Regions from separate parts of the Streptomyces sp. NPDC047869 genome, predicted to be linked through region 2. Evidence: riboswitches for the same ligand, from Rfam matches in the RefSeq annotation. Region 2 holds a riboswitch; each other region holds the start of a gene.
What was found. Region 2 has a riboswitch for cobalamin ahead of AB0924_RS21450 (cobalamin biosynthesis protein). Riboswitches for the same ligand answer to the same signal wherever they lie in the genome.
Positions count from the first base shown of each region.

Region 1 (5,844 bases), on a different contig from region 2:
CCCCGTTGGTGAGCGCGAAGGAGTCCTCTCCGACGCGGACGGCGGCCACGTCCATCGTGAGGACGACGTCCTGGCCGCCGGACGTGGTGGTGTAGAGGGTGAGCCGCAGGCCCTGGCGCGCGTCACCGACCTCCGGCAGCGGAGCCTCCTGCACCTGGACGTCCTCCACCAGGCCGGTCTCCGTGGTGGCGGTGAACCGGGCGCACTTCGCCGGCATCGTCCGCAGCCAGGCCAGGGCGGCGTCGACGTCGGCCGGGCGGCGCGCGCCGATCTGGTAGCGGAGCTGGGCGTCGGTGTCGGCGTCGTCCAGGCCGACGGCGACCCGGCCGGGGGCGCCGAGCAGTTCGTCGGCGTAGAGCGCGTCGAGCAGGCGCTGGCACTCCGCCGTCCGCGAACTCGCCTTCAGCAGGGCGTCGCGCCAGGTGGCCGCCCCGCGCGTCGCCGACCAGGGGGCGCCGAGGTCGTTCTGGGTGAGGAGCGCGGCCCGGGCCTGATCGTCGGTGAGCAGGGCGCCGTCGCCCCGGCCGGACGCCTTCGGCGTGGGCGAGGCCGTGTCGATGGTGGGCAGCGGCTGCTCGGCGGTCGGCGGGTGCTCCAGGCCCAGGGCCGCGCAGCCGGTGAGGGCGAGGAGGCCGGCCGCGAGAGCGGCGAGCGGGAGGGCACGGGGGCGTATCGCGGCGGTCATCGGTGGGCCTCCTGTGCGGCCGGTGGTGGTGCCACCTCTCACGGCACCACCGCCCTCACCGGCCCACCAGCGCTCCGGGCCGTCCGGGTGAGAACGCGGGTCCGGCGGCATCGGGCGCGTCGGCGAGCGTCCCGCGGCTGTCCGGCCGCCTCGGCACCGCCGCCTCGGCACCGCCGCCTCGGCACCCGGCTCGGCACCGGCTCGGCACCACCGCCTCGGCACCGCCGCCTCGGCACCGGTTCGGTGCGAGCGCTGTGTGAACGCGCCTCGGCTCCCAGGCCCGCCCCCGGGGCCCGTTCCCGGCTGTCCGGACGGGGCTGGACGGGGATCGCCCGGATGTCCGCCTCCGGGGTGCCCGCGATCGCCGTGCGGCCGGGAATGCCGGGCGGCCGTAGGCTGAGGGGGCCTTCGTGGCGAGTCCTCGGGCCGCGGTGGCGGAAGGAGTCCGTCGTGGCCGGGCAGTCCGGTATTCCTGTGATCATCGACTGTGACACCGGCGTCGACGACGCCCTGGCCCTGCTGTTCGCCGTACGCCACCCGGGGATCGATCTGCGGGCCGTCACCTGCGTGGCCGGGAACACGGACGTGGACGGGGTGGTCCGCAACACCCTGACGGTGCTGGAGCGGGCCGGTGCCCCCGACATCCCCGTGGCACGCGGCGCCGAGCGCCCGCTGATCGAACCCGCCCGCTCGGCCCGGCACGTGCACGGCTCGGACGGCATGGGCGACCTGGGCCTGCCCGCGCCCACCCGCACCCCGGCCGACGTGGACGCCGTGACCCTGCTCCGCCGGGAGATCCTGGCCTCCCCCCGCCCGGTCACCCTCGTGCCCACGGCCCCGCTCACCAACATCGCCCTGCTGCTGCGCACCCACCCGGAGGTGACCCGCAACATCGAGCGGATCGTGTTCATGGGCGGCGCGGTCGCGACCGGAAACGCCACGCCGGTCGCCGAGTTCAACGTCTGGCACGACCCCGAGGCGGCGGCGGTGCTGCTCACCGCCGGAGTGCCGATCACGATGTACGGACTGGACGTCTTCATGCGGGTCGTCGTGCCCGGCACCGATGTGCACCGGCTGCGCGGCAGCGCCGATCCGGGCACCCGGCTGGCCGGGGAGCTCCTCGCCCACCGGCCCACCGCGCAGGGCGGCGAGCCGGAGGCCGAGGAGGCGGGCGGACTCGGTGACGCGGGCGCGGTGTGCGCGGTCGCCGATCCGGCGGGCATCACCACCCGGCGCCTGCCGGTCGAGGTCTGCCTCGCGCCCGGTCCGGCCCGCGGCCAGACGCTCGTCGACCGCCGCCCCCGCCCCGGCGAGTCCGAGATCCACGAGGGAGCCCGCGAACAGGCCCTGGTGGACGTGGCGTTGCAGGTGGACGTGGACCGCTTCGTGAAGCTGTACCTGGAGACCGTCGGGGGGCCTCAGGGACAGACGGGGTGAGGAACCGGAAGGGCAGGCCGCGGGTCCGGGGTCAGTCGGACGTCGCCGGGACCCGTGCCGCCCAGCGTTCCTCAACCCGCGCCAGCCGCCAGTACGCCAGCGCCGCCGCCCACACCACCACGAACAGCCCGACGATGACGTAGCCGACGCTGTCCAGGTCCAGCCCGGCGATCCAGCCGGTCACGGCGTCGCCCAGGTCGAACTTCTCGTGCAGGACCCCGACCAGCTCGATGGTGCCGATGAAGAAGGCGACGGCGATGGACAGACCGGTGATCGTGAGGTTGTAGAACACCTTGCGGACCGGGTTGGAGAACGCCCACTGGTAGGCGAAGTTCATGAACGTGCCGTCGAGGGTGTCGAACAGGCTCATCCCGGCGGCGAAGAGCAGCGGCAGGCACAGCACCGCGTACCAGGGCAGTCCGGCCGCCGCGCCCGAACCGGCCATCACCATCAGCGTGACCTCGGTGGCCGTGTCGAAGCCGAGCCCGAACAGGAAGCCCAGCGGGAACATCTGCCCCGGCCGGGACACCGACCTGGTCAGCCGCCCCAGCACGCGGTTCATGAAGCCCCGCGAGTCCAGGTGCTGTTCCAGCTCCCGCTCGTCGTAGGTACCGGACCGCATCGCCCGGAACACCCTCAGGATGCCGGCCAGCGCGACCAGGTTGAGGGCGGCGATGAGGTAGAGGAAGGTGCCGGAGATCGTCGTGCCCATGAAGCCGAGCACCTGGTGGGTGCGCGAGTGCTCGTCCATGACCCGGCCGGCGAGCCGGGTGCCGCCCGCGATCAGCAGGGCCAGCAGCACCACCACGCTGGAGTGCCCCAGCGCGAACCAGAAGCCCACCGACACCGGCCGTCTGCCGTCGGCCATCAGCTTGCGGGTGGTGTTGTCGATCGCGGCGATGTGGTCGGCGTCGAAGGCGTGCCGCATGCCGAGGGTGTAGGCGGTGACGCCGAGGCCGACGCCGAAGACGTCCTGCCCGACCTTGTAGTGCCCGGGGGCGACGAGCAGGAACAGCACCCCGAAGGCGACGACGTGCAGGGCGGCGATCACCGCCAGCAGCCCCGCCGTTCTGATCGTGTCCTCGCGTCGCCATCGGAAGGCAGCGGCATCGGCCATCGGATTCACGCTCCAGCACCTCGTGGATCATCTCGTGAGCTGCCGTGGCCGGTCTCCTGGCTTACGGGGTGGTGCGTTCGCCGTCCCTGCCTTCCCAGCCGTGGACACGGCCAGTGGCCCGGCGGACGCCGGACGGGACGGGAACTCCCCGATCACAGTGGCGAGGGCCGCGTCGGCATGGACCCCTGAGGGGCCGTCACCGACTTCCCGAGCACCACGGCCCGCCCACCGTAGGCAGGTGAACGCCCGTCCGTACAGCCGCACATCGGCGCGGGTACTCAAGATCACATACGGAACGACCCCCGCCGTCTCGCAGGCCTCGCGGCTGCCGCGAGCGGCGGGGGTCGTGGTGTGCGTGAGGAGGCGGGCGGTCAGCCCTGGGCGCCCCGCCTGCGGCGCGCGAGGACCACGAACGCGGCGCCGCCCGCGACCAGCACGGCGGCTCCGCCCGCGATCAGGCCCGAGTTGCCGCCGCCACCGGTCTCCGCGAGGTCGCCGCCGTCGTCACCGCCACCGTCCGGCGTGGGCGCCGAGCCGGCCCGCGACTCGGAGGCCGACGGGGCCGGCGCGGACTCCGAGGAGGCCGGGGACGGCGCCGCGGGCGACTCCGAGGCGCTCGGCGCGGGCGGTGCGGACTCCTCCGCGGGGGCGCTCGGCGACGGGGACTGCGGCTCCTCCGGGACGCTGGTGCAGTCCTTCGTGCCGCCGTTCCAGGCCGCGATCAGCTTGTCCTTGATGACCGGGTGGTCCGGGCCCTCGGGCAGGGCCCCGTGCTCGAAGCCGTCGTCCGCGCCGGACTTGCCGTCGAACCTGACCGCGCCCCGGTAGAGGTCGATCTGCGCGAAGCAGCCCGCGTCCGGTACCGAGATGTCGAGGGAGTCGGTCTCGCCCGGCTTGACGGCCACCGTGTCGAAGTCGACGAAGACCTGCTCACCGGAGGTGGCGAAGCTCGCGCCGTGGGCCAGGTAGGAGGCGAGCGAGGCGGTGCAGCCGGCGGCGTCCCCGGCGGCACGGACCTTGACGTGGACCTTGCCGTCCTCGCTCGGCCTGAGGTTCTGGTCGTCGACCTTCACCGAGTCGAAGAAGTTCACGCCGTCCAGCGAGAACTGGCAGCGGTCGGTGCCGGTCTCGGTGCCCGCGCCGGTGCCGGGCGTGTAGTGGCCGCCGGCCTTCCAGCCGTCACCGCCGTGCGTGCCGTGGGCCCAGGCGCCGGAGGCGGCGGCGATCGAGGCGGCGCAGAGGGCGATCGACGCGGCGCCCGTCCCCAGCAGGCGGCGCGCGGTGACACGTCTGGCTATGGACATGGATATCCCATCGCAGAAGCTCGAGTGAGCGAAGAAGTCAGAAGAGACACGCGGCCCATCGGTCATATGCGCCACAGTGTGAGGCCATGGTGATCGGCCCTGCTGAAACCTGTCAACCTGCGTGAATACAGGGGTCGTTCATGGGGCCGTCACAACTCCATCACACGAGGAATGATCCACTCCTCATCGTCCGAAGGTTCCCTTTCCGGGCAATGTGGACAGTCTCTGTACTGTCGTCCTTCCCCGAAGGGAGCCCGTATGGCAGACCTCTCGTCCCGGAACCCCGACTGGTGGCGCCAGGCCGTCGTCTACCAGGTGTATCCGCGCAGCTTCGCCGACGCCGACGGCGACGGGCTCGGTGACCTCAGGGGAGTCACCCAGCGCCTGAACCACCTCGCCACGCTCGGCGTCGACGCGCTGTGGCTGAGCCCCTTCTACCCCTCGGAACTGGCCGACGGCGGCTACGACGTCGCCGACCCCCGGGACGTCGACCCCCGCCTCGGCACCCTGGACGACTTCGACGCCATGGCGGCCGAGGCGCACCGGCTCGGTCTGAAGGTCGTCGTCGACATCGTCCCCAACCACACCTCGCACCAGCACCCCTGGTTCCAGGAGGCGCTGCGGGCCGGTCCCGGCTCCGCCGCCCGGGACCGCTACGTCTTCCGGTCCGGCCGCGGCACGCACGGTGAACTTCCGCCCACCGACTGGCAGTCGGTGTTCGGCGGCAGCGCCTGGCGGCGGGCCGCGGACGGCGAGTGGTACCTGCACCTCTTCGCGCCCGAGCAGCCCGACCTGAACTGGGAGAACGAGGAGGTCCGCGCCGACTTCCGCACCACCCTGCGCTTCTGGTCCGACCGGGGCGTCGACGGCTTCCGCGTCGACGTCGCGCACGGCCTCGCCAAGGACCTCGCCGAGCCGCTGCGGGACATCGGCGGCATCGGCGCCACGGGCGAGGAGGCTCTGCTGCGCGTCGCGCCCGGCAGCCACCCGTACTGGGACCGCGACGAGGTGCACGAGATCTACCGCGACTGGCGCAAGATCTTCGACGCCTACACCCCGCCCCGCACCGCGGTCGCCGAGGCCTGGGTCCCGGACGCCCGCCGCGCCCTGTACGCCCGCCCGGACGAACTGGGCCAGGCCTTCAACTTCGAGTATCTGCAGGCCTCCTGGGACGCGGACGAGCTGCGCGAGGTCATCACCGGCTCGCTCGCCACCGCCCGCACCGTCGGGGCCTCGGCCACCTGGGTGCTCTCCAACCACGACGTCGTACGGCACGCGTCCCGCCTGCTGCTGCCGCCCGG
Region 1 is NZ_JBEYRK010000001.1:294,416-300,259, reverse strand. Features, by position in the region: gene AB0924_RS01395 (hypothetical protein) at 1-685, opposite strand, end outside; gene AB0924_RS01390 (nucleoside hydrolase) at 1,136-2,122, shown strand; gene AB0924_RS01385 (HoxN/HupN/NixA family nickel/cobalt transporter) at 2,154-3,239, opposite strand; cobalamin riboswitch at 3,268-3,473, opposite strand; gene AB0924_RS01380 (LAETG motif-containing sortase-dependent surface protein) at 3,611-4,543, opposite strand; gene AB0924_RS01375 (alpha-amylase family glycosyl hydrolase) at 4,802-5,844, shown strand, end outside.
Region 1: linked by a shared signal. The riboswitch ahead of AB0924_RS01385 (HoxN/HupN/NixA family nickel/cobalt transporter) and the one ahead of AB0924_RS21450 (cobalamin biosynthesis protein) in region 2 are both predicted to bind cobalamin.

Region 2 (5,844 bases):
CCCCCGAGGATGTGCAGTCCGTCGCGGATCTGCACGTCCTTGATCTCGCACAGGTAGCCGTCGATGTGCATGACGAACTCGTCGAACGCGTCGTCGTCCGGCTGCTCGTCCACATGCAGGTCGTGGTGCAGCTCGGCGGCCTTGACCAGCGTCCAGATCTGGGCGCGCACCGCCGGTGCCTTCGCCGGGTCCAGGTCGGAGACGAGCGCGTACTCGTCCAGCAGCTGCTCCAGCTTGGCCAGGTCGCCGTAGGTGTCCGCGCGCGCCATCGGCGGCACGAGGTGGTCGACCACGGTGGCGTGCCCGCGCCGCTTGGCCTGGGTGCCCTCGCCGGGGTCGTTGACGATGAACGGGTAGATCAGCGGGAGGTCGCCGAGCACGGCGTCCGGGGCGCAGCCGCCGCTCAGGCCCAGGCCCTTGCCCGGCAGCCACTCCATCGTGCCGTGCTTGCCCATGTGCACGATCGCGTCGGCGCCGAAACTCCTGTCGAGCCAGCGGTAGGCCGCCATGTAGTGGTGGGAGGGCGGCATGTCGGGGTCGTGGTAGATGGCGATCGGGTTCTCGCCGAAGCCGCGCGGCGGCTGGATCATCACGACGACGTTCCCGAACCGCAGCGAGGCGAGCACGATGTCGTCGCCGTCCACGTACAGGCCGCCCGGCGGCTCGCCCCAGGCCTCCAGCATCGCGTCCCGCAGCCCGGCGTCGAGCCCGTCGAACCACTCCCGGTAGTCGGCGAGCGGCACCCGGGCGGGCGCGGCGGCCAGTTGCTCCTCCGTCAGCCACTCGACGTCGTGGCCGCCGGCCGCGATCAGCCGGTGGATCAGCTCGTCGCCGTTGTCCGGGTAACCCTCGGCCACGTAGCCGGCGTCCCGCAGCGCGTCCAGCACCCGGACCGCAGAGGCGGGCGTGTCCAGGCCGACCGCGTTGCCGACCCGGGAGTGCTTGGTCGGGTAGGCGGTGAAGACCAGCGCGATCCGCTTCTCCGCGTTCGGCTTGTGGGCAAGCTCGGCATGGCGTACGGCGATTCCGGCGACCCGCGCGGCCCGCTCGGGGTCCGCGACGTACACCGGTACCTCGTCCGGACCCTGCTCCTTGAAGGAGAACGGCACGGTGACGAGCCGTCCGTCGAACTCCGGGATGGCCACCTGCATCGCCGCGTCCATGGGGGACAGGGCGGCGTCCGACTCCGCCCAGGCGGCCCGTGAGGAGGTGAGGCAGAGCCCCTGTAGCACGGGCACGTTCAGATCGGCGAGCGCCCCGATGTCCCAGGACTCCTCGTCCCCGCCGGCGGACGCCTGCGAGGCGTGTGTGCCGCCGGCCGCCAGCACGGTGGCGACCAGCGCGTCGGCCCGGCCCAGCAGCTCGTACAGCCCGGCGTCCGCTCCGCGCAGCGAACCGCAGTACACGGCAAGGGCGTTGGCGCCCCGCGCCTCGATCGCCTCGCACAGTGTGTCCACGAAGGCGGTGTTGCCGCTCAGTTCGTGCGCCCGGTAGAACAGCACGCCCACCGTCGGACGGCCGTCCCGGACCGGGTACGAGCCGTGGACGCCGAACTCCGGCATCTTCCGCGGCTCCTCGAAGCCCTCGCCGGTGAGCAGCACCGTGTCGGAGAGGAACCGGGCCAGTTCGGCCAGGTTGTCCGGGCCGCCCTCGACGAGGTACTTCAGCGCCTCGGCCACCACGCCCGCGGGCACGGACGACTCGGCCATCAGCTCGGCGTCCGGCACGGCCTCGCCGCCCAGCAGCACGGCGGGGACGCCGGACGCCTTCAGCGCGGCCAGCCCGTCCTCCCAGGCCCGCTTGCCGCCGAGCAGCCGTACGACCGCGAGGTCCGCGCCCTCGATCAGCCCCGGCAGTTCCCCGGCCACGTCCACCCGGGTCGGATTGCCGATCCGGTACCCGGCGCCGGAGGCCCGGGCCGCCAGCAGATCGGTGTCGGCGGTCGACAACAACAACACTGTGCTCATGCGGGCGCTCCCGGTGGAATGAAAGGCAGTCCTTGCGGCGCGCCCGACTCGATGAGCCGCCACAGCGCGTCCGTGTCCGCGTGCTGTTCGATCAGGTCGCCGAGCCGGTCGAGCTGCTCCTCGCGCAGCGCGGCGAACGAGGTGCCGGGGGCCGGTACGAAGCGGCGTCCCGCGGCGGCCGCCACCTCGCGCAGGAAGGCCCGCCGGAAGCCGTCCGACTCCAGCGAGCCGTGCCAGTGCGTGCCCCAGGTCTGTCCGGCCCGGCAGCCGTCCAGGAAGGGCCGGCCCCCGCCGACGGTGGCCACGCCGTGGTGGATCTCGTACCCCTCGACCGGTTCGCCCAGGGCTTCGCCGACCGGCCGGGTCAGCGTCTTCTCACGGGCGAACCGCACCCGCACCGGCAGCACTCCGAGCCCCGGGACCTCCCCGGCGCGCGACTCGACCTCGTCCTCGATGTGCTCGCCGAGGATCTGGAAGCCACCGCAGATGCCGAGCACGGGCCGGTGTTCGGCGGCCCGGCGTACGAGGGCGTCGGCGAGGCCGCGCTCCCGCAGCCACTCGAGCGCCCGGACCGTGCCCCGGGTCCCCGGGACCACGACCAGGTCCGCGTCCGCCAGCTCCTCCGGCCGGTCCACGAACCGCACCACGACGCCCGGTTCGGCGGCCAGCGCGTCCACATCGGTGAAGTTGGACATCAGCGGGACCGCGCACACGGCGACCCGCAGCACGTCGTCTCCGACCGGAGGAGCCACCGTGGACTCCCGCACGGTGCCGCGCAGGGAGACCCGCAGTCCGTCCTCCTCGTCGATGCCGAGCCCGTGCCGGAACGGCAGCACGCCGTACGTCCGCCGTCCGGTGAGCCCGTGGAGCATGTCGAGGCCGGGCTCCAGCAGGGAGACGTCGCCCCGGAACTTGTTCACCAGGAAACCGGCGACCAGTTCCTGGTCCTCGGGCGACAGCAGGGCGAGGGTGCCGAAGAAGGAGGCGAAGACGCCGCCGCGGTCGATGTCGCCGACCACGAGGACGGGCAGCCGCGCGCCCCGCGCGATCCCCATGTTGACGATGTCCGTCCGCCGCAGATTGATCTCCGCGGGCGAACCGGCCCCCTCACAGATCACCGCGTCATACGTGCCCCGCAACTCGGCCAGGCAGTCCAGCACCGTGCCCAGCAGCCGCTGCTGGCGCCCGCCGTGGTAGCCGCGCGCGCTCATCTCGCCCACCGGCCTGCCCAGCAGCACCACCTGGCTGCTCTGTTCACCGCCCGGCTTGAGCAGCACGGGGTTCATCAGCGCGGTCGGCTCCACCCGGCAGGCCTGCGCCTGCATCGCCTGTGCCCGCCCGATCTCGGCGCCCTCGCGCGTGACGAAGGAGTTGAGGGACATGTTCTGCGCCTTGAACGGCGCCACCTTCACACCCTGGCGCACCAGCCAGCGGCAGATCCCGGCCGTCACGACGCTCTTGCCGGCGTCGGAGGTGGTGCCGGCGACGAGGAGACCACCGTTCACTTGCCACGTCCCTTCGCGAGGAGGCGCGCACCGGCGGTGACACCGAGCGCGAGCAGGCCGACGCGGCGGGAGAGCGTCACGGCCCGGTCGATGTCGGCGACCCGGACGGCCCGCCCGGTGCAGCCGCCCAGTACGGGCCGGTGTTCCACCCGGCCGGCGTAGGAGAGCGTCCCGCCGAGCCGCACGCCCAGGGCGCCCGCGAACGAGGCCTCGACGGGACCGGCGTTGGGGCTCGGGTGCTTGGCCGCGTCCGCCCGCCAGGCCCGTACGGCACCCCGCGGGTCCGGTCCGGCCAGCGCGGCGAGCACGGCCGTCAGCCGGGCCCCCGGCCACCCGGCGAGGTCGTCGAGCCGGGCGGAGGCCCAGCCGAACCGGCGCAGGCGCGGCGACTTGTGACCGACCATCGCGTCCAGGGTGTTGACGGCCCGGAACCCGAGCAGCCCCGGCACCCCGCCCACGGCACCCCACACCAGCGCGCCCACGACGGCGTCGGAGGTGTTCTCGGCGACGGACTCGACCACGGCCCGGGCGATCCCGTCGGCGTCCAGCGCCTGCGGGTCCCGGCCGCACAGATGGGGCAGCCGCGCGCGGGCCGCCGTCACGTCCCCGGCCTCCAGCGCGCGCCCGATGGCCCGGGCCTCGCGGGCCAGCGAGGTGCCCCCGACGACGGCCCAGGTGGCCACGCCGGTCAGCGCGGCGGAGGCGACGGGGGAGCGGCGCACGGCCCGTCGGGCGACGAGCCCGGCGGCCACGGCGCCGCCGGCGCAGACGGCGGTGTGCAGAGCGCCCCAGCCGCGGTGGTCGTGCCACAGCACGCGTTCCACGGCAGCGGCCGCCCGCCCGAACGCGGCGACCGGATGCCCGCGGCGCGGATCGCCGAGGAGCAGGTCACCGAGAAGGCCGGCGGCGGCGCCGTACGCGTAAGCGCGATCGGCACCCATCGGCTCAGCCGGCCGTGGGCGCGGAGGCGGGACTCTCGTGACAGGCCCTGGTAAGGGTCCTCGATCTGCGGCCGAGCATGGCGATATGTGTCCTCACTCAGGGTGTCCGCGCCCTGGTTCGACGAAGCCGGCGGTGAGAGTTCCTGGCTCCCGGGGATCACTCCCCGGTCACAGTGGCGGGACCGCGCCGGATTCGCACCGGCTTCCTCTCCTGCCGCCGTACATGGCCCGGGCAGTCCACCACGCGCCCCGAAGGGCCGTCAACTTGCCTTTGACCTGCGAGGGGAGAGTGTGCTCAGCCCCACACCGGCGAGATCCGGGCATGGAAAAGGCTCCCTGCCGGAACGCACCGGCGGGGAGCCTCTTCGAGGGTGGCTCGGGTCAGGGCTTGGCCACGATCAGGTAGATGCCGTAGGCCACGGCCGCCGCGCACGCCGCGAAGCACACGTACGCGCCGGTCACGGCGAGCGCCGCGGACCCGCCCTGCGCCGCCGCCCTCTCCCGCCGGGACAGGCCGTTGACGCCGAGGGTGAACAGGGCCACCAGGCCCACCGTGAAGGCCAGGCTGACGCCGAAGACGGAGCCGATGGCCGCCCAGTCGATCTTCATGTTGCTTTTCCTCCGGTAACCGGGTCAGACGGTGGCGGCCGGGGGCACGGCCGTAGCGGCCGGTGCCGTGACTTCGGCGACGGCCGGGGCCGGGCCGCTGGACTGCGACGGGAAGCTGATGGCCGGCCCCTCGGTGAGGGTGACGGTGCCGGCCGGCGGCGGGGTCACCGCGGCGATCGCGGTGGTCACCACACCGGCGGGCTCGGCGGCCTCGTCGGTGCCGTTGACGTTGGTGTGGTCGACGACCTCGCGGCGGGAGCGCTTCCAGATGGCGGCGCTGGAGCCGACCAGGAAGACCGCGACGACGGCGGTGCCCCAGTCACCGAGGTCCGTGACGGACTCGGCGAGCGCCCCGACCAGGGCGGCGGCCGGCAGGGTGAGGACCCAGGCGACGGCCATGCGGGTCGCGGTGGACCAGCGGACCACGCCGCCCTTGCGGCCCAGACCCGCGCCCATCACGGAGCCGGAGACGACGTGGGTGGTGGACAGCGAGAAGCCGAGGTGCGAGGAGGCCAGGATGGCCGTGGCGGCGCTGGTCTGGGCGGCGAAGCCCTGGCGCGACTCCAGCTCGGTCAGGCCCGTGCCCATGGTGCGGATGATGCGCCAGCCGCCGATGTAGGTGCCGAGCGCGATGGCCATGCCGGCGGAGAGGATCACCCAGGTGGGAGGGTTGGAGCCCGGGGCGATGGCACCGCCCGCGATCAGCGCCAGGGTGATGATGCCCATCGTCTTCTGGGCGTCGTTGGTGCCGTGCGCGAGGGAGACCAGTCCGGCGGAGGCGATCTGGCCGGCGCGGTAGCCCTTGCGGGTGGCGTCGCCCTC
Region 2 is NZ_JBEYRK010000016.1:56,062-61,905, reverse strand. Features, by position in the region: gene cobN (cobaltochelatase subunit CobN) at 1-1,967, opposite strand, end outside; gene AB0924_RS21455 (cobyric acid synthase) at 1,964-3,472, opposite strand; gene AB0924_RS21450 (cobalamin biosynthesis protein) at 3,469-4,413, opposite strand; cobalamin riboswitch at 4,530-4,671, opposite strand; gene AB0924_RS21445 (hypothetical protein) at 4,795-5,022, opposite strand; gene AB0924_RS21440 (inorganic phosphate transporter) at 5,047-5,844, opposite strand, start outside.

Region 3 (5,844 bases), on a different contig from region 2:
GGACGCGCTGATCTGCGACAACACCGCCGATCTCGTGCACGCCTTCCGGCAGTGGCCCACCGCCAAGGCGTCCTTCGCCACCAAGTTCGTGAACCCGGATCTGCTGGCACTCGATCCGCGGGGCCGCACCCGCGTCCGGTTCTCGGTCATGCCGGGCGAGGACTCCCGGCTGCTGGACATCCGGACGTCACCGGTGGCCGAGCGCGTCGCCGCCGCGGCCGACTTCCTTGACGCGGGGTACGAGGTGCACTTCAACCTCTCCCCCGTGGTGCTGCGCCCCGGGTGGCAGGAGGCCTGGGCCGAACTGCTCCGGCGGCTCGACGACGTGCTCCCGGACCGGGTCAAGCGGCAGGCGGCCGCCGAGGTGATCATGCTGACCCACAACCGGGAACTGCACGAGGTCAACCTCGGCTGGCATCCGCGCGCCGAGGACGTGCTCTGGCAGCCCGGCATCCAGCAGGGCAAACGCTCCGAGAACGGGGCGCTGAACGTGCGCTACGACCACCTGGTCAAAGCGAGGGCCCTGGACGACCTGCGCCGGCTCGTCGCGGCGCACGCTCCCTGGCTGCGCATCCGGTACGCCTTCTGAACCCGGCCCCGCGGACCGCCTCCGACGTCGGCCGGGGATCCGCCGACGACGTGTGAGGCACCGGCCCGCGAGCGGACCGGTGCCTCACGCCGGGGCGCGGGGTGCCTCAGTGGTGCGCGGCCGGAGCGCGCGGACCGGCGTCCTGCCGCTCACCGGCCGTGCGCTCGGCGGTGAGCACACGTTCCGCGAGGACGCCGAAGACCAGCCCGAACGCGGTCCACAGGGTCGCCTGGACGGCCAGTGCCGCCAGGCGGAACTGCCACAGCAGGCTCGGGGAGAAGTCCTTGGGGACCTCGTCGACGGCCGGCAGGAACGCGTAGGCGAGCCCGGCGGCCAGCAGGAAGAACGCGCCCGCGGCCACCGTCGCGTTCCAGTTGCCCAGGCGGGGGGCGAGCCGCTTGCCGAGGATCACCGTGGCGACCGCCAGCAGCACGCTCAGGACCATCATCAGGAAGTACAGCGTCGTGCGCTTGCCGATCGTGTCGGGGTCGCCGACGGACGGCGGGTTGGCCGGGTACTTCAGGAACGGCACGACGTAGACGGCGACGAGGCCGGCGGCCGCCAGGAGCAGCGCGCTCGCGCGCGGCCCGAAGCGGCCGATGCGGCCCAGCGCGAAGCAGTAGGCGAGGGCGGCGATGCCGCCGAACGCGATGCCGTAGAGGAGGACGCCGGTGGACAGGCCGGCGGTCGACTGCATCGTGCGGGAGACCGCCTCCACGCCGTGTTCGTGGGAGTGCGCCTCTTCGTAGGCGATGGCCGAGTCGACACGCGGCTCACCGAGGAAGTAGGCGACGACGAGGGCGAGCAGGCCCGCGGCGAGTCCCGCGAGCATGCCACGCACCAACAGGTTCCGGACAGTTGCCGAGTTCATGAGCTCGTGCGCTTCCTCGCCCCGGTCAGTGGCAGGGGAAGCCGAGCAGATGCCGGGCGTCGTGCACCCACTCGTGCACGTTCTCGCCGGACATCACGGAGGTCGCGCCCTGTTCGGCGCCGACGAAGTACAGCAGGACCAGCATCAGGACGCCGAAGAAGACCGCCCAGGGGGCGATGGCGCCGATCGGCAGCTTGGCGGGGATGACGGTGGGGTTGGTGCTGGGCTGAACGGCGGACTGCGCCATGGCAGGACCTCCTGGGGAACTCGCGTCCCTGCTCGGTGGTGCACGGGACGACGGGCGGGTCTGACTTGCCCGGCCCGCACCAGGAGTGGTGTGAACGGGGCTTACAGTGGCGCGACCGTGCCGGATTCCCACCGGCTTCCGCATTCCGTCGTCGATATCGCCGAGAAGGTACCGCGAAGCGCCGGTGCGGCCAAGGGCGCACGGGTGCGGAGCGGTGCGCCCCGCGGCCGCCGTACGCTGTGAAATCCCTGTGCCGAAAGGGTTGTTGACCATGCAGGCGACCTCATGACGAGCCGAGTGATGTTGATCTCACCGGCGATGAACCCGGCCCTGCGGCAGGCCCGCTTCGACGACGGGTGCTCACTCGACGCGGCGGGCGCCGCGCGCGCCCGGTCGGCCGCGGACGGACTGCGGCCGGCCGCCGAGGCCCTCGTCTCCCCCACGGCCCGCTGCCGGGAGACGGCGGCCGCGCTGGGTCTCGACGCACGTGCCGAACCCGCCCTGGCCGGCCTCGACATGGGCCGCTGGCGGGGGCGGACACTCGAGGAGGTCGGCGCCGCGGAACCGGAGGCGCTGGCCCGGTGGCTGGCCGACCCGGCGGCGAGCCCGCACGGCGGCGAGTCGGTGCGCCTGCTGTGCGCCCGGGTCGGGGGCTGGCTGGAGGAGGCCGCCCGGTCCGCCGGCCGCACGGTGGCGGTGGTCGAGCCGGAGGTCGTGCGCGCCGTGACCGTGCGGGTGCTCGGCGCTCCGGAGGCCGCCTTCTGGCGGATCGACGTACCGCCCCTGACCGCTGCCGGGTTCACCGGCCGGGCCGGGCGCTGGAACCTCACGCCGGCCACCGTCCTGGGCGGGACGAGCGGCAAACCGGAGGGCGTCCCCGACCGCTGAGGAACGCCACCGCCCCCTGGACGCCGTGGCGGCCGGCCGTGAGACTGGGCCGGGTCCGACGCCCCCGGCTCTCCAGGACGGTGACCATGCAAGAGGAACTGCCCCGCGTCGAACTCACCCCACAGGCCGCGGAGTTGGTACGCCGGCTGCGGGCGGAGCACGGACCGCTGATGTTCCATCAGTCCGGCGGCTGCTGCGACGGCAGCGCGCCCATGTGCTACCCGGACGGCGAGTTCCGCACCGGCGGTTCGGACGTGATGCTGGCCGAGCTGGCGGTGGACGGCGTCGAGGAGCCCGTGACCTTCTGGATGTCGCGGAGCCAGTACGAGGCCTGGAGCCACACCCGGCTGATCGTGGACGTCGTACCCGGACGAGGGAGCGGTTTCTCGCTGGAGGCACCCGAGGGGGTGCGTTTTCTCACCCGTTCTCGCGTAGTCGACGCCTAGCCGCCCCGCACGTCACCGTCGTCTGGTGCACTTCCCCTGAGCACTGACGGCAGTTGACGAGGCATCAGGGGGCGCGATGAATCGGGACGGGCGGACGGCGGCGGGCAGATCGGTTCTCACGGTTCTCACGGCGTTCGGCGTACTGGCCGGCGCTGCCCTGGCCGGGGCGGCGCCGGCCGGTGCCGTGCCGGCCGGCGGACCCGGCAGGCGGATCGCTCCCGGGGTGACGTACCGGGAGTTCGACATCACGGCGGCGGCCGGACGGACCCACGCCCATCTGCTCACCGTCGACCTGGCCAATCCACACGTCCGGACGGACCTGCTGCATCCCGGGGCGGTGGCGGCCCGGGCGACCGTGTCCCGGCTGGCCGACACGGCCGGCGCGGTCGCGGGTGTCAACGGCGACTTCTTCGACATCACCGAGACCCAGCACCCGGGCGTCGAGGCGACCGGTGCGACCGTGGGCCCGGCGGTCGCGGGCGGTCAGGCGCTCAAGGCGGCGGTGCCCAAGGGCCAGCGGTTCGGGCCGGCGCTGCCGCCCGGGACCACCACGCGGGAGGTGCTGGGCGTGGGCACCGACCGGCGGGCGCGGATGGACCGCCTCTCCCTCACCGGCTCCGTGACCACACCGCGGGGGAAGCTCCCGCTGGGCGGCCTCAACCAGTACGCGCTGCCGCAGAACTCCGTGGGCGCCTTCACCTCCCGGTGGGGCGGCGCCTCCCGGGTGCGCGCCATCTGCGGCACGGACACCGACCGGGCGGCGGGCTGCGGGACGGACACCTACGAGGTGAAGGTGCGCCACGGCCGGGTGGTCGGCGCCGCCGGCACCCCGGGCGGCGGTCCGATCCCCTCGGGCACCACCGTCCTGGTGGGCCGCGAACAGGGGGCGCGGGAGCTGCGCGAGCTGGCCCCGGGCGACGCGGTGACCGTCACCCACGGCCTGGTGGCGGCCACCGCCAAGGTCCCCTACGCGTTCGCGGTCGGCGGCTACCCGGTGCTCCGCCACGGCACGCCGCTGTCCGGACTCGACGACACCGCCTCCGCCGTACGCACCGTCGCGGGTCTCAAGGGCGGCGGCCGTCAGCTGCTGCTGCTCGCGCTGGACGGCGCCGACGACTCCCGCAGCGGCCTGACGATCGCCGAGGAGGCGGCCACCATGCGCGGCCTGGGCGCCTCCGACGCGTTCAACCTCGACGGCGGCGGGTCGAGCGAGATGGTCACCCGCGACGCGGGCGCGAGCGGGGTGACGGTCCGCAACCACCCGAGCGGCGGCGCCGAACGCCCGGTGCCCAACGGCATCGGGGTCTTCTCCGGCTGACCCACGGCTCACGGCCGCGGGCTGGTCACGGCCGCAGGCTGCTCACCAGGTCGGCCGTCGCGGTGAGCCCGCTGTGGATGGTGGGCGCCATGCTGGTGCTGGCCAGGTAGAACCCGAGCAGCATGCAGACCAGGGCGTGCGACATCTTCAGCGCGCCGTTGCGGATGAACACCACCGCCAGGATCAGGAGCAGCAGCACCACAGAGATGGAAATGGCCATCGTCAACCTCCTCCGCCACGCCCCCTTGAACGGCGTTCGGCCGTAAGTGTGGCGTAGCGGAGGGTTTGTCCGGGTGGCTGACGTGTCCTCCGATCGTGTGATGTCAGGCGGACGGGTGTGCGTCGAGGAATGTCCCCAGGCCGGTGAGGTCGTCGGTGTCGAGGTGGTCGACGCCGGCCGCGGGGAGTTCCTCCCACAGGGCGTCACGGGCCGGCCCCGCCGTGTCCGGGGTGGCCCAGAACCGGACAGCGCGCGCACGAAGAAGCCCGCCCCGGGTGGGGCGGGCTTCACAGGCCGTGTGTCAGGGCGCCTGAAGGTCGACCAGTGCGGCCAGCGCCTCCCGGTGGGCGCCCGCGGTGCCGTAGGCGATCGAGTCGGCCTTGGCCCGCTTGAGGTGCAGGTGCGCGGGGTGTTCCCAGGTCATTCCGATGCCGCCGTGCAGTTGCACCGCCTCCTCGGTGGCGCGCACGGCGACCGGGCCGGCGTAGGCCTGCGCGACGGCCACCGTGACGTCGGTGTCCGCGCCGGTCGCGAGGGCGTCGGCGGCTGCGCGGGCGGCGGCCCGCAGGCTGACGACCTCCAGCCAGAGCTGGGCGAGCCGGTGCTTGAGCGCCTGGAAACCGCCGACCGGCCGGTTGAACTGCTTGCGTTCCTTCAGGTACCGCACGGTCTCGGTCAGCGCCCAGTCGGCCACGCCCAGTTGTTCGGAGGCGAGCAGTCCGGCGCCGGCCCGAAGGGCCCGCCGTACGGCCGGTTCCGCGTCGCCGACGCGGCGGCCGGGCGCTCCGTCGAGCGTGACGGTGGCGACCGGGCGGGTCAGGTCGAGGGAGACCTGCGGGGTGACGGCCGCCGCCTCGGCGGGCACGGCGTACAGCCCGCCGTCGTCGGCCGGGACGAGCAGGACGTCGGCCGCGGCGGCGTCCGCCACGCCGGTCAGCTCACCGTGCAGCGAGCCGTTCTCCAGCCGTGCGGTGCGATGACCGGCGCCCGGGGCCGTGTGCAGTCCCACGGCGAGGACGCCGATGGCCCGGCCGGACGCCAGACGGCCCAGCAACTCCTCGTCACCGCAGGCCAGCAGGGCCTCGGTGGCGACGACCGCGCTGCTGAGGTAGGGCACGGCGGCGACGGCACGCCCCAGCTCCTCCAGGACGACGGCGGCCTCGCGGTGGGTGGCGCCCTGGCCGCCCAGCGCCTCGGGCACCAGCAGTCCGGCCAGGCCCATGCCGTCGGCGAGGGACTTCCACAGCGCGAGGTCGTGCGGGGCG
Region 3 is NZ_JBEYRK010000013.1:11,241-17,084, forward strand. Features, by position in the region: gene AB0924_RS18430 (spore photoproduct lyase family protein) at 1-589, shown strand, start outside; gene AB0924_RS18435 (CbtA family protein) at 696-1,460, opposite strand; gene AB0924_RS18440 (CbtB-domain containing protein) at 1,486-1,707, opposite strand; cobalamin riboswitch at 1,743-1,887, opposite strand; gene AB0924_RS18445 (histidine phosphatase family protein) at 1,993-2,595, shown strand; gene AB0924_RS18450 (DUF779 domain-containing protein) at 2,682-3,041, shown strand; gene AB0924_RS18455 (phosphodiester glycosidase family protein) at 3,118-4,359, shown strand; gene AB0924_RS18460 (hypothetical protein) at 4,385-4,579, opposite strand; partial or broken gene AB0924_RS18465 (hypothetical protein) at 4,683-4,838, opposite strand; gene AB0924_RS18470 (acyl-CoA dehydrogenase family protein) at 4,881-5,844, opposite strand, start outside.
Region 3: linked by a shared signal. The riboswitch ahead of AB0924_RS18440 (CbtB-domain containing protein) and the one ahead of AB0924_RS21450 (cobalamin biosynthesis protein) in region 2 are both predicted to bind cobalamin.

Region 4 (5,844 bases), on a different contig from region 2:
GCGGGAGGCGATCGCGTCCATGGTCTCGTCCGTGCCCTCCAGCAACTCCTGCGCCAGCAGCACCCTCTGGCGCAGCAGCCAGCGGTAGGGGGTCGTCCCCGTCTCCTGCTGGAAGCGGCGGGCGAAGGTGCGCGGGGCCATGTGCGCGCGGGCGGCGAGCTGTTCCACGGTCACCTCCTGGTCGAGGTGCCCCTCCATCCACGCCAGCACCTCGCCGACCGTGTCGCACGGGGTCTCGGGCAGCGGCCGCTCGATGTACTGCGCCTGTCCGCCGTCCCGGTGCGGCGGCACCACCATCCGCCGGGCGATCTTCTTCGCGACCTCCGGCCCCTGCTCCTTGCGCACGAGGTGCAGACAGGCGTCGATGCCGGCCGCGGTGCCGGCGGAGGTGATCACCGGGTCCTCGTCGACGTAGAGGACGTCCGGTTCGATGATCGCCCGGGGATTGCGCAGCGCCAGCTCCCTCGCCTGCCGCCAGTGCACGCTGCACCGCCGCCCGTCGAGGAGTCCGGCGGCGCCGAGCACGAACACGCCCGAGCACACGCTGAGCACCCGGGTGCCCCGCTCCACGGCCCGCACCAGGGCGTCGAGCAGGGCGGGCGGATACTCCCGGGTCACGTACTCGCTCCCGGCCGGCACCGCGATCAGGTCGGCCTCCTCCAGCCGCTCCAGACCGTACGGCGTCGACACGGTGAGCCCGCCGACATGGGTGCTCAGCGCCGGGCCCTCCGCCGAGACCACGGCGAAGTCGTACACCGGCAGCCCCTCGTCACTGCGGTCGATGCCGAACACCTCGCACACCACCCCCAGCTCGAAGGGATGCACGCCGTCCAGCAGCACTGCCGCCACGTTCCTCAGCATGCTGCCAGTGTGCCCCGAAGCTGGCAGTAAATCGAGGGTGTGCGGCAGTCCTGCCACTGTCGGTAAGGAGCATGCGGCGCGACAGTGGTGTCATGACCGGAAACCAGATCGAAGGCCTGATCGGAATGCTCACCACCCTGGGCATCCTGGTCCTCCTGATCCTCCCGTCCGTCCTCGGCATCGCCCGCGAAAGGCGCGTCGACCGACAGCTCAGGGAGGCTCAGGAGGCCCGGGGTGCGAAGAGCCGGGAGAAGGAGGTTCAGAAGTCCTCGTCCAGGTCGACCGTGCCCTCCACGGCCACCTGGTACGCCGACGGGCGGCGCTCGAAGAAGTTCGTCAGCTCCTGAACGCCCTGAAGCTCCATGAAGGAGAAGGGGTTCTCCGAGCCGTACACCGGGGCGAAGCCGAGGCGCGTCAGGCGCTGGTCGGCGACGCACTCCAGGTACTGCCGCATCGACTCGGTGTTCATGCCCGGGAGGCCGTCACCGCACAGGTCGCGCGCGAACTGCAGCTCGGCCTCGACGGCCTCCCGCAGCATGTCCGTGACCTGCCCTCGCAGTTCGTCGTCGAACAGGTCCGGCTCCTCCTTGCGGACGGTGTCGACCACGTCGAAGGCGAACGACATGTGCATCGTCTCGTCGCGGAACACCCAGTTGGTGCCGGTGGCCAGACCGTGCAGCAGACCCCGGCTGCGGAACCAGTAGACGTACGCGAAGGCGCCGTAGAAGAACAGGCCCTCGATGCACGCGGCGAAGCAGATGAGGTTCAGCAGGAAGCGGCGGCGGTCGGCCCTGGACTCCAGCCGGTCCAGCTTCTCGACCTCGTTGATCCACTTGAAGCAGAACCCGGCCTTCTCCCGGATGGAGGGGATGTTCTCCACCGCCGCGAACGCCGCCGCCCGGTCGTCCGGGTCGGGCAGATAGGTGTCCAGCAGCGTCAGGTAGAACTGGACGTGGACGGCCTCCTCGAAGAGCTGGCGGCTCAGATAGAGCCGGGCCTCGGGGGAGTTGATGTGCTTGTAGAGGGTCAGCACCAGGTTGTTCGCGACGATCGAGTCGCCCGTCGCGAAGAAGGCGACCAGACGGCCGATCAGATGCTGCTCGGCCGGCGTCAGCTTCGCGAGGTCGGCGACGTCCGAGTGGAGGTCGACCTCCTCGACGGTCCAGGTGTTCTTGATGGCGTCCCGGTAGCGCTCGTAGAAGTCCGGGTAGCGCATCGGGCGGAGAGTCAGCTCGAAGCCGGGGTCGAGCAGGTTCTTGGCTTCGCTGGTCATCACTGGCAGGCCTCGCAGGACTCGGGGTTCTCAAGGGAGCAGGCGACGGCGTCGGGGTCGGCGGCCTGCTGCACGGGGATGGGGGTCTGGGTCTGCGCCCGGGCGGCGCGGGCGATCCGGGTCGCCGGGCGCGAGCGCAGGTAGTACGTCGTCTTCAGGCCCGACTTCCAGGCGTACGCGTACATCGAGGAGAGCTTGCCGATGGTCGGCGTCTCCAGGAACAGGTTCAGCGACTGCGCCTGGTCGAGGAACGGGGTCCGGGCCGCCGCCATGTCGATCAGACCGCGCTGCGGGATCTCCCACGCCGTGCGGTACAGGGCCCGTACGTCCGCCGGGATCCAGGCGAAGTCCTGCACGGATCCGTTGGCGTCGCGCAGCGCCTCGCGGGTGCGGGCGTCCCACACGCCCAGCTCCTTCAGCTCCCTCACCAGGTACGAGTTGACCTGAAGGAACTCGCCGGACAGCGTCTCGCGCTTGAACAGGTTGGACACCTGCGGCTCGATGCACTCGTACACGCCCGCGATGGACGCGATCGTGGCCGTGGGCGCGATGGCCAGGAGCAGCGAGTTGCGCATGCCGACCTCGGCGATCCGTGCCCGCAGGGCCGCCCAGCGCTCCGGCCAGGTGAACTCGACCCCGTAGTGATCGGGGTGCAGGACGCCCTGCGCGGTACGGGTCTTCCGCCAGGCCGGCAGCGGGCCGTTGCGCTCGGCGAGGTCCGCGGAGGCCTCGTACGCGGCGAGCATGATCCGCTCGGCGATCCGGGAGGACAGGGCCCTGGCCTCGGGGGAGTCGAAGGGCAGCCGCAGCTTGAAGAAGACGTCCTGCAGGCCCATCGCGCCCAGCCCCACCGGACGCCAGTTGGCGTTCGACCGGCCCGCCTGCTCGGTCGGGTAGAAGTTGATGTCGACCACGCGGTCGAGGAAGGTGACGGCCGTGCGGACCGTCTCGTCGAGCCGCTCCCAGTCGAGGCCGCCGGCCGCCGTGTCCACGAAGGCGCCGAGGTTGACCGACCCCAGGTTGCAGACCGCGGTCTCGCCGTCGTCCGTGACCTCCAGGATCTCGGTGCACAGGTTGGAGGAGTGCACGACGTGGCCGGCGGTCGCCGTCTGGTTGGCGGTGCGGTTGGCGGCGTCCTTGAAGGTCATCCAGCCGTTGCCGGTCTGCGCGAGGGTGCGCATCATGCGGCCGTACAGGTCCCGGGCGGGCATCGTCTTCTTCGCGAGCCCGGCGGCCTCCGCCCTGCGGTACGCGGCGTCGAACTCCTCGCCCCACAGGTCCACCAGCTCCGGCACGTCCGCCGGCGAGAACAGCGACCACCGCTCGTCGGCGTCGACCCGGCGCATGAACTCGTCCGGGATCCAGTGCGCGAGGTTCAGGTTGTGCGTACGGCGGGCGTCCTCACCGGTGTTGTCGCGCAGCTCCAGGAACTCCTCGATGTCGGAGTGCCAGGTCTCCAGGTACACGGCGGCGGCGCCCTTGCGCCGGCCGCCCTGGTTCACCGCGGCCACCGAGGCGTCCAGCGTCTTCAGGAACGGCACGATGCCGTTGGAGTGCCCGTTGGTGCCCCGGATCAGCGAACCGCGGCTGCGGACACGGGAGTACGACAGGCCGATGCCGCCGGCGTGCTTGGAGAGGCGGGCGACCTGGTGGTAGCGGTCGTAGATGGAGTCCAGCTCGTCCAGCGGGGAGTCGAGGAGGTAGCAGGACGACATCTGCGGATGCCGGGTGCCGGAGTTGAAGAGGGTGGGGGAGGAGGGCAGGTAGTCGAGGCGGCTCATCAGCCCGTAGAGCGCGGCGACTTCGTCCACGGAGCGGGCGGTGTCGTCCTCGGCCAGCCCGGCGGCGACGCGCAGCATGAAGTGCTGGGGCGTCTCGATCACCTGGCGGGTGATGGGGTGGCGCAGCAGGTACCGGCTGTGCAGCGTGCGCAGGCCGAAGTAGCCGAAGCGGTCGTCGGCCGCCGGGTCGACCAGCGCGTCGAGCCGTTCGGCGTGCAGCCGTACGAACTCCGCGGTGCGGTCGGCGATGAGGCCCTCCCGGTGGCCCACGGCGACGGACCCGGTGAAGGACGTGACGCCCTGCGAGGCGGCCTCGGCGCGGATGGAGACGGTCAGCAGCCGGGCGGCCAGCCGGGAGTAGGCGGGGTCCTCGGAGATCAGTCCGGCGGCCGCCTCCGTGGCCAGCTCGCGCAACTCCGCCTCGTCGGCCCGGGCGGACCGGCCGCGCAGCGCGGCCGCGGCGACCCGGCCGGGGTCGGCGTCGGGGAGGTCGGCGGTCAGCTCGGTCAGGGTCCGCAGCAGCGCGGTACCGGGACCGTCGGTCTCCACCGGGGCTCCGCTCGCCGGGGTGGCTGAAGCCGGGTCGGCTGGCGCGATGGTCACGTGGGGCTCTCCCTCGCTCGGCACGGGGCCTTGCGGAGGGCAGGGGTCAGCGCGAGCGCGCACGGCGTCGCGTCCCCGGCCCATTCCACGAGGCCCGGACGTCGATGAGCACCCGGACCGGACGGCCGGGCGCGCGCTGCCGACAGGTCCTCGGACTGAAACAGGCGTGCGGAAACACGCAAGTACACCGTTGCGGGACAGTTCCGGATTCGCACCGGATTCCCCTGCGGCGACAGCGAGCATGAGCATACATCTAGTGCCGGGCTGTCGTGTCACCCCCACATGTTGTGCCTGTTGCGTGTTGTGGTGGCTCCGCAGGGTCAACTCGCATGACAGCGGGCCGCCGTGGGAGGTGCCCTCGGCGGCCCGCTGCGGGGTGGTTCGTGGCCGGCTCGCGCTAGTGGGCGCTGCCCGCGGTGGCCGGCGGGAGTTCCACCTCGACCCCCGGGTCGCCCGCGTCCGCCGTGTAGTCCTCCGGCCGGGTCTCGTCGAGGCCCTCCGGGGCCTTCACGGCCTTCAGGACGAAGGTGAGAACCACGGTGACCACGACGTTGAGCACGAACGCGGTGAGGCCGATGTAGCCGATCTCCCCGATGCCCGGGATCTCCTTCGCGGAACCGCCGAAGTGCTTCTGGGTCGGCGAGGCCACCCCGTACGCGGCGAGCGTGCCGTACACCATGCCGACCGCCCAGCCGGCGAGCAGCGCCCAGCGGTGGAACCAGCGGGTGAACAGGCCGCCGACCAGGGCCGGGAAGGTCTGCAGGATCCAGATGCCGCCCAGCAGCTGGAAGTTGATGGCGACCGTCTTGTCCATCGTCAGGACGAAGACCAGCGCGCCCACCTTCACCAGCAGCGACACGATCTTGGAGACCCGGGTCTCCTCCTTCGGCGTGGCGTCCGGCTTGATGAAGTCCTTGTAGATGTTGCGGGTGAACAGGTTCGCCGCCGCGATGGACATGATGGCCGCGGGCACCAGGGCGCCGATACCGATCGCCGCGAAGGCCACACCCGCGAACCAGTCGGGGAACATGTCCTCGAACAGCTGCGGGATCGCCAGCTGGCCGTTGGTGACCTTCACCCCGGCCGCGATCGCCATGAAGCCGAGCAGGGCCAGCAGACCCAGCATCAGCGAGTACAGCGGCAGGAGGGTGGTGTTGCGGCGGATCACCTCACGGCTCTTGGACGACAGGGTCGCGGTGATCGAGTGCGGGTACATGAACAGGGCGAGCGCGGAACCGAGCGCCAGGGTGGCGTACGTCCACTGGCCCGCCTCCGGCGGTGCGAGCGCGCCGCGCGGCTTGCCGGTCGCCGGGTTGACCTGGCTGA
Region 4 is NZ_JBEYRK010000005.1:193,039-198,882, forward strand. Features, by position in the region: gene AB0924_RS09475 (helix-turn-helix domain-containing protein) at 1-861, opposite strand, end outside; gene AB0924_RS09480 (hypothetical protein) at 954-1,208, shown strand; gene AB0924_RS09485 (ribonucleotide-diphosphate reductase subunit beta) at 1,121-2,134, opposite strand; gene AB0924_RS09490 (ribonucleoside-diphosphate reductase subunit alpha) at 2,134-4,518, opposite strand; cobalamin riboswitch at 4,642-4,780, opposite strand; gene mctP (monocarboxylate uptake permease MctP) at 4,916-5,844, opposite strand, start outside.
Region 4: linked by a shared signal. The riboswitch ahead of AB0924_RS09490 (ribonucleoside-diphosphate reductase subunit alpha) and the one ahead of AB0924_RS21450 (cobalamin biosynthesis protein) in region 2 are both predicted to bind cobalamin.